One region of the Bariatricus sp. TF06-38A genome, then DNA from elsewhere that is predicted to be linked to it. Evidence: riboswitches for the same ligand, from Rfam matches in the RefSeq annotation. Region 1 holds a riboswitch; the other holds the start of a gene.
What was found. Region 1 has a riboswitch for FMN ahead of ribD (bifunctional diaminohydroxyphosphoribosylaminopyrimidine deaminase/5-amino-6-(5-phosphoribosylamino)uracil reductase RibD). Riboswitches for the same ligand answer to the same signal wherever they lie in the genome.
Positions count from the first base shown of each region.

Region 2: it holds a riboswitch for FMN, as region 1 does, so the genes downstream of both, PG418_RS06415 (ECF transporter S component) here and ribD (bifunctional diaminohydroxyphosphoribosylaminopyrimidine deaminase/5-amino-6-(5-phosphoribosylamino)uracil reductase RibD) in region 1, are expected to answer to the same signal.

Region 1 covers NZ_JAQFCE010000009.1:78,357-82,671, forward strand. The annotation lists gene PG418_RS09120 (MATE family efflux transporter) at 1-1,248, opposite strand, end outside; FMN riboswitch at 1,427-1,541, shown strand; gene ribD (bifunctional diaminohydroxyphosphoribosylaminopyrimidine deaminase/5-amino-6-(5-phosphoribosylamino)uracil reductase RibD) at 1,870-2,982, shown strand; gene ribE (riboflavin synthase) at 2,983-3,630, shown strand; gene PG418_RS09135 (bifunctional 3,4-dihydroxy-2-butanone-4-phosphate synthase/GTP cyclohydrolase II) at 3,717-4,315, shown strand, end outside.
Region 2 covers NZ_JAQFCE010000005.1:52,677-56,991, forward strand. The annotation lists gene tsaB (tRNA (adenosine(37)-N6)-threonylcarbamoyltransferase complex dimerization subunit type 1 TsaB) at 1-30, opposite strand, end outside; gene tsaE (tRNA (adenosine(37)-N6)-threonylcarbamoyltransferase complex ATPase subunit type 1 TsaE) at 32-463, opposite strand; gene PG418_RS06410 (YcxB family protein) at 479-991, opposite strand; FMN riboswitch at 1,154-1,303, shown strand; gene PG418_RS06415 (ECF transporter S component) at 1,417-2,061, shown strand; gene glgD (glucose-1-phosphate adenylyltransferase subunit GlgD) at 2,180-3,298, opposite strand; gene PG418_RS06425 (glucose-1-phosphate adenylyltransferase) at 3,300-4,315, opposite strand, start outside.

The DNA.
Region 1 (4,315 bases):
AAAAAATGTGATGATTTCTGATCCTAAGAAGGAAAGCCAGATTCCATTCAGCCCCAGAATCTGTGAGAACAGGATTGCACAGAAAGCAATTGCGATAATGCCGCGCATAACAGAACCAAGGACGGCAGGACGTGCCCGGTCGATTGCGGAAAAATAGGCAACCAGCACAATATTGATACCGGCGACTAAAAAGCCCAGGAAATAAAGCCTAAGACCAGTATGGGCGTAAGCAAGCAGCTGGAGATTATGTTCGCTGTTAAAGATACTGATAAAGGTATCCGTAAATCCGTAGATCAGTACAACGATCACAAGCTCGATCAGAAGTGCTGCAGCAAGAGACCAGTTGAGAAATTTACGGACTAGATCATGTTCACCCTTTCCGTAACTCTGGCTGATCAGCGGCTGTGCACCCTGGGCAAGTCCGTTTAGGATCGCCATTGCGACCAGTGAAATATTTGCAACTACGCCGTAGGCTGCGATCCCGATATTTCCCGCAATGCGCAGGATCAGCATGTTAAATATAATCGTAATGACAGCGGAAGAAATTTCAGCAAAAAATGCAGAAACACCAAGCTGGCAGCATCCGATGATCCGGCGAAGAGAGGGCTTGCGCCAATGAAACTCTACATGGTTATTCTTTCCAAGATAATGTGTCGAACATACCAGCATCGTCACAACCGGTGAAAGAGCGGTTGCAAGTGCAGCCCCCAGAAATCCAAGATTCAAAGAGAACATGAAAATATAGTCAAATAAAATATTAAAGAAGCTTCCGGAAATGGAACCGATCATGGCGATAGAGGTCGCATGGTCATTCCTCGCAAATGCCGTGAAGGTATAGTTTGACATAAAAAACGGGGTAAAGAGCAGGACGATACGCATATAATTACGTCCAAGCCGGATGAGCCCGGCATCTGCCCCTAAAAGTGCAAGTGCTTTATGCGGAATGAAGATTCCGGTGAGCATAAAAGGAATGCTGCATATGAGACACCAGAAGATGGACTGGGTAAAATAGTAGTCCGAAGGTGAACCTTTGGCTGTGCTGATATTGTATCGTGTGGCGGAGCCGATTCCGATCATCGAACCGATTGCGAAGACCAGACCGAACACCGGCAGGATCAGATTCAGGGCAGCAAGTCCATCTGCACCGCATTTGTAAGAGATAAAAAAGGTATCTGCCAGAATGTAGACGGAGACACCGATCATTCCGGAAATACTCTGGAAAATGTATTTTAAAAATTTATGAAACATGTTTTTGAATTCCTCGTCTTTCTTAAAGCCAGATTAAATGAAATAACCATCTGTACCAGCCTGGTAATAGGCGGACTCTGATATCTCCATATAAGAATAGCATAAACATACTGGTTTGTCGAAAAAATAATCTTGCAATTACTGCGGTAACGTGCTATAGTAAGTTTTGTAAAACAAAATAATGCTTCAGGGCGGGGCGAAATTCCCCACCGGCGGTAAAGCCCGCGAGCCGTAAGGCATGAACTGGTGAGATTCCAGTGCCGACAGTAAAGTCTGGATGGAAGAAGTTGAATCGTTGCTGATAGAAGCGGTTTCTATCATATATGCAGGAATAAAAAGTAAAACGCTCTGGAATGGGAATCATTCCAGAGTTTTTATTTTCCGGAAAATAAAATGCCGAGGCCAGATTCGATGAGAAAATGGTATTTCCGAGAAGTATGACAGAGCGTACAGCGATATAACTGAGAAAGAAAGCCCTGACAGGTAAGAGAATCTGTCAGGGCTTTTCCTATATGCCAAAGCACATTTTTTGAAAAGAGACTTATCCGGCAACATACCTAAAATGTTTAGCAGAGTACATTTCCAGGGGGCTTTTCCGGGAGAGATGAGAAAGGAGAAAAAATGACAGATGAATTTTACATGCGCCGTGCAATTGAACTGGCAAAAAAAGGACGTGGATGGACAAATCCAAACCCGATGGTTGGTGCCGTGATCGTAAAGAATGGAAGCATTATCGGGGAAGGGTATCACGAAAAATGTGGTGAGCTTCATGCAGAACGGAACGCAATCGCATCCCTGACAGAAAGCGCCGAGGGAGCAACACTTTATGTGACGCTGGAGCCGTGCTGCCATTATGGGAAGACACCACCATGTACGGAAGCGATTCTGGAACAGAAGATTGCACGGGTTGTGATCGGATCGAGAGATCCGAATCCGAAAGTGTCCGGCAAAGGAGCAAAGATTTTACGCGAGGCAGGCGTCCGGGTGGAAGAGGATTTCCTGCGCGAAGAATGTGATGCGTTAAATCCGGTCTTTTTCCACTATATCACAACAGGGCTGCCCTATGTGGTGATGAAATACGCAATGACGGCAGACGGAAAGATTGCGACAAAAACAGGAGCATCAAAATGGATATCCGGTGAGGAAGCAAGAAGTCTGGTACATGAGATGCGCCATGACTATATGGCAATCATGGCAGGAATCGGAACGGTTCTGGCAGATGATCCGATGCTGAATGTGCGTCTGGAGGGAAAGAAAAGTCCGGTCAGAATTATCTGTGACAGTATGCTCAGGATCCCACTGGACAGTCAGATCTGCCAGACAGCAGGGAGATACCGGACGATTGTTGCATATGCCGGTGAAAAGGGGAATGCGATTTATTTAGAAGAGAAAAAACGCAGTCTGGAAAAGCTTGGAGTCGTGCTTCTCAGAGTTCCTTCGGAAAAAGGGGAGATCAATCTGCAGCTTCTGATGAGAAAGCTTGGAGAGCTGGGAATTGACAGTGTACTTATTGAAGGCGGTGGAACTTTAAATGAGGATGCCCTGCAATCCGGTATCGTAAATGAGGTGAAAGCTTTTATCGCACCGAAAATTTTTGGCGGAAGAGGCGGCAAGACTCCGGTGGAAGGCTTTGGAATTGAGAAAGTAGACGATGCCATCAAGTTACAGCTTATGAGAATCTCGCAGGTTGGAGAAGATATTCTGGCAGAGTATAAGGTTTTGGAGGAAATGTAAATGTTTACAGGAATTGTAGAAGAAACCGGATCTATCCGGTCACTCCGACTTTCTGGATCATCCGGGAAGATTGCGATCCGGGCAAAAAAAGTACTCGGTGGAACCAGGATCGGAGACAGTATTGCGGTAAATGGTGTCTGCCTGACGGTGGTTTCTCTGGAAAAGGATGGATTTACCGCAGATGTGATGGCGGAAACAGTGAGAAGAACCAATCTTGGTGATACGAAGATCGGTGAGAAAGTGAATCTGGAACGCGCGATGGCGGCAGATGGCAGATTCGGTGGACATATCGTTGCAGGACATATTGACGGGACCGGAATGATTGAAGAACTCAGAAAGGAAGAAAATGCGGTATGGGTAAAAATCCGGACAACGCCGGAGATTCTGGAACTGATCGTAGAAAAAGGTTCAATCTGTATTGACGGGATCAGTCTGACAGTGGCAGAAGTAAGTGAAAAAAGCTTTCAGGTATCAGTCATTCCTCATACCGGAGAGGAAACCACACTGCTGAAGAAAAAAGCTGGGGACAGGGTGAATCTGGAAAATGATATTGTAGGGAAGTATATTAAAAAGTTTCTTACACCATCGGAACCGGCTGGAAAATGTGGTGGACTTACCATGGAATTATTAGAGGAGTATGGAATTTGATGCGAAGAAATTCCGGGACCGGAATGGAGAGCATACAGAAGAACAGGATAAAAATGAGTTATAGATCGGACAGGAGGAAGTAACAAATGGAGAAACAGTATCAATACAATAGCGTAGAAGAGGCACTTGAAGAATTGCGCCAGGGAAGGATCGTTCTGGTAACGGATGATCCGGACCGGGAAAATGAAGGAGATATGATCTGCGCGGCGGAATTTGCAACTCAGGAGAATATCAATTTTATGGCATGCCATGCGAAAGGGCTGATCTGCACACCGATGAGTGCAGCGCTGGCCGGACGGCTTGGGCTTTCACAGATGGTCTCCGAAAATACAGATAACCATTCGACTGCATTTACGGTATCCGTTGACCATGTGGATACGACAACGGGAATTTCAGCAGCAGAGCGAGGATATACTATGCGCAGCCTGACAGAAGAAGGAACGAAACCGCAGGACCTTCGAAGACCGGGGCATGTATTTCCGCTGGTGGCAAGGCATGGAGGTGTGTTGGTAAGAAATGGTCATACCGAGGCAACGGTTGATCTGATGCGTCTTGCCGGACTGAAAGAATGTGGAATCTGCTGTGAAATCATGGAAGAGGACGGAACGATGATGCGGACAGAGAATCTCTGGAAGCTGGCGAAGAAGTACGACCTGAAATTTATTACGATCAAAGATCTGCAGGA
Region 2 (4,315 bases), on a different contig from region 1:
TCCCGAACTGTCTATTGCTAAAATGCGCATATTATTCTCCTCTTTTCTCTACCGTAATCCGGCGGAAATCAAATCCCTGTTCCAGATCTTTTTCTATCGTGATCTCTGTCCGGTTCGCCGGAAGAATCTCATCAATCAGGTTCGCCCATTCGATCAGGCTTACACCGTCTCCATATACATAGTCTTCAAAACCAATCTCGTCCATCTCTTCAATATCACCAATCCGATACACATCAAAATGATAGAACGGAAGTCTTCCGTCATCATATACCTGGACTATTGTAAAGGTTGGACTGCTGATCGGTTCTTCAATCCCCAGTCCTTTTGCCAGTCCCTGGGTAAATACGGTCTTTCCGACGCCGAGATCTCCTACCAGTGTATAGACTTCTCCTGCTTTTGCATGACTCCCGATCTTCTTACCGAGATCATAGGTTTCTTTGGCACTTCTTGTTTCAATTATCATCTTCTGGTCTGCCTCCTAATTTGCACTGACGTGTCTGATATTGACTTTCTTGGCTGGCATATGTGTAGAAATCATCTGCACTGCTGCCGCATACTGTTCTCCCAGGGATTCTCTTGGAAAAATCAGTGCTCTTACCTTTGTTACATATATAATTACAGACTGACCGGTTGAAACTGCCTTCCGGAAATCTCCCCATTCATTAAGCACACTTTGTTCATCCTGTGAAATGCGGATTCCTTCTTCGTTAAGTTCATAACTAATCGGTTTCTGAAACATCGGGGAGCGCATTACCTGTTCTGCCGCACGTGCTTTTAAATGAAGTGGGTTTCCGATCAGAAAAATTGCGGCAAACAAAAAGAACGTTGCTGCTGTACTGTAGCTTCCAAACATGCATTGTCTGATTCCCAGCACCAGTGTTACACCACCGAAAATCACACCAACGATTCCACTAAGGCTTGTGTAGGAAGTATAGAGCATAAAATCAAACATGGCTTTTTTTGTCATTTTTACTTCAAACTTTATATTCATTCATTTTCCTCCATATCAGATTAAGTCACACCGATTATATCATACCGAATCTTTGGAAACAAGTCGTTACTGCTCACTCCGGGTTTAGAAAAACACTGTCTTTTCTTAACTTGTACTTGTATTTTATATACGCCTGCGCTATAATGTGTTCAAATGAACAAGGAAATTCTTCGGGGTAGGGTGACTTCTTATCGCTATAGTATAAGCAGAATTCCCAACCGGCGGTTACAGTCCGCGACCTGTCAGATTTCTGACAGCTGATTTGGTGCAATTCCAAAACCGACAGTAAAGTCTGGATGAGAGAAGAAAAAGTGATTTTGCAAATAATCCCCCCGACGTATTACGTCGGGGATTTTTTTGCATAGGCTTTCGAAGATTTTCCTCCTCAATTCATCTGATTATGTCAAGAGAAAAGGAGAGAAAAAATGAGTACAGATGTAATGACAAACCCAAAAACAACAACGAAAGAAAAAAAACGTATCAGCACAAAGGTAATTGCACAGATTGGTGTGCTCGGAGCAATCGCTATGGTTCTGATGTTATTTGATATTCCACTTCCATTTGCACCAACCTTTTACAAAATTGATTTCAGTGAAGTTCCGGTCCTTGTCGGAGCATTTACCATGGGACCTGTAGCCGGCGCTTTGATCGAACTGGTCAAAATCCTGTTGAACCTCCTGATCAGAGGTACATCAACAGCTGGTGTTGGAGACCTCGGAAACTTCCTGATCGGATGTGCAATGTGTATTCCGGCTTCCCTGATTTATCAGAAGTTACATTCTCGCAAGGGTGCGATCATCGGTATGGTAACAGGAACTGTTTTTATGACAATTGTCGGATGTTTTATCAATGCATACCTTCTGCTTCCGGCATACGCTGTTGCATTCCATATGCCGATCGACGCACTGGTTGCCATGGGAACCGCAGTCAACAGTCATATCAACAGTCTTCTGACTTTTGTTTTACTTTCTGTTGCACCTTTCAATCTGCTGAAAGGTTTCCTGGTATCATTGATCGTATTCCTGATCTACAAAAAGATCAGCCCGATTTTACAAATGGGACGCGAATAGATTATAATTTTACAAAGCAGCAAAAGGGGTTCGTTATGAGCCTCTTTTTTTATGAAACCAAAAAACAGAGAGAAGTCTGCCCAAGCCGGCATTCTTCTCTCTGTTGAATTTCTTTTGATTATAAAGTATCGTTTCTTCTTACATATCCTGGTTTTTCCGGATCTGCAATCAGTTCCTTTGCATGGACAATCCTTGCACTCTTGTCCACTACCTGCGCTTCAATCCGTGCATCCTCTCCAATTACAACTCCCGGAAGGATAACACTGTCTTTGACAACTGCACCTTTCTTAATTACGCATCCACGTCCGATTACCGAATTCTCAACAGTACCCTCGATCAGGCATCCATTGGAAATTACTGAACTCTTGACACTTGCTCCTTCATAATACTTTGTTGGGCATGAATCATTTGTTCTTGTGTAAATCGGCCAATTCTTATCAAACAAAGTCACTGCATTCTTCATATCGATCAGTGATAAGTTTGCATTATAGTAGCTCTTAAAATCTGTGATAGATGCAAAGAATCCTCGATGTGACACTCCACGTACATCCAGTTCACTGCATGCCATATTCACAATATCATTAAGTGTGAACATGGAAGAAATCTTTCTTCCCTTTTTAACCAGTTCCATAAACAGATCTTTGCGCATTACATAAGTGTCCATGAAAATATTACGGTTTTTCGCGTTACCATGGTTCGGTTCCAATGAAAGGACACCCTTCTGCTTGTTCAGATTAAGTGTTGAACAGTTCAGATAGTATTCTTTTGCATTATCCACACTGTGATATAACAGGGTAATATCTGCACCGGATTCAATATGTGTCTTAAGTAATTCATCATAATTCTGTGTATAAATCATATAACTTGGTGCAATAACTACATATGGATATTTTACAGCTTCAATACACTCCATATTTTCTTCATATGCCGCCAGGTCATTATTGTATACACTCCATTCTGCATTTGCAAAATCAGAATAAAGAATATGAAGACGACCACTCTTTGAGTTGATATTGTAATGACGGCCTGTTCCAAGATGTTCTGTAAGAGAACGCGGTTTTCTTCTTACATAAACCTGAATATGTTCGATTTCACTGTTGCTCATATTAGAGATTGGGAAATCGATAACTCTGTATCTTCCAAGGAATGAAACAGCACCAACCGGACGATAATTCTGCATCTCTCCTACCCGGATATTGTTGCCGGCAAAACTTACGATTCCAAATGCCTGTGCCATATTACTCATCCCCCTTAACACGTTTTGATACTAATTCAATATGTTCACTGTCTGCTGATCCGACAACTGCATTTTTGCCAATCTTTACGCCATCAGCCACAAGCGCTCTTGTTACAACTGCACCTTCTTCTACTTCAACGCCCGGCATCAGTACACTGTCAATAATCTGTGCACCTTCGCCGACTCTTGCACCTGTAAACAATACAGAATTTTTGACTTTTCCATTGATCACACATCCCTGGTTGATAAATGCTCTTTCAATCTCTGCTGTCGGGCCAACATACTGAGGAAGCACAGTTGTATCCTCTGTGTAAATCTTCCATGAATCATCATTCAGATCAAGTTCATTTTTACTATTGATCAGATCCATATTTGCTTCCCACAGGGAATCAATTGTTCCGACATCTTTCCAATATCCTTTGAACTTGTATGCATAGAGCTTTCTTCCATCATTCAGCATAGTCGGAATGATATCTTTTCCGAAATCATGATTGGAATCCTGATTTTTCATATCTGCAAGGAGCATCTTTCTTAAAAGCTTCCAGTTGAATATGTAAATACCCATGGATGCCAGATTGCTCTTTGGATTCTCCGGTTTCTCTTCAAACTCTACAATTCTTCCCTCATCGTCCGTATTCATAATACCGAAACGGCTTGCTTCCTTCATCGGAACCTCAATGACCGCGATTGTTGCATCTGCTCCAGTCTCTTTATGATAATCAAGCATATTATCATAATTCATCTTATAAATATGGTCACCGGAAAGAATCAGTACATATTCTGGTGCAAACATGTCCACAAAATCAATGTTCTGTGAAATTGCATCTGCTGTTCCTCTGTATACATCCAGATCCGCATCCGCTTTTTCACGCGGTGGAAGTACATAGACTCCGCTGTTCTGGGCATCTAACCCCCATCTGCGACCTGCCGCTACATAACTGTTAAGTAAAATAGACTCATACTGTGTCAGGACTCCTACATTATCAATTCCGCTGTTGGCACAGTTGCTAAGTGGAA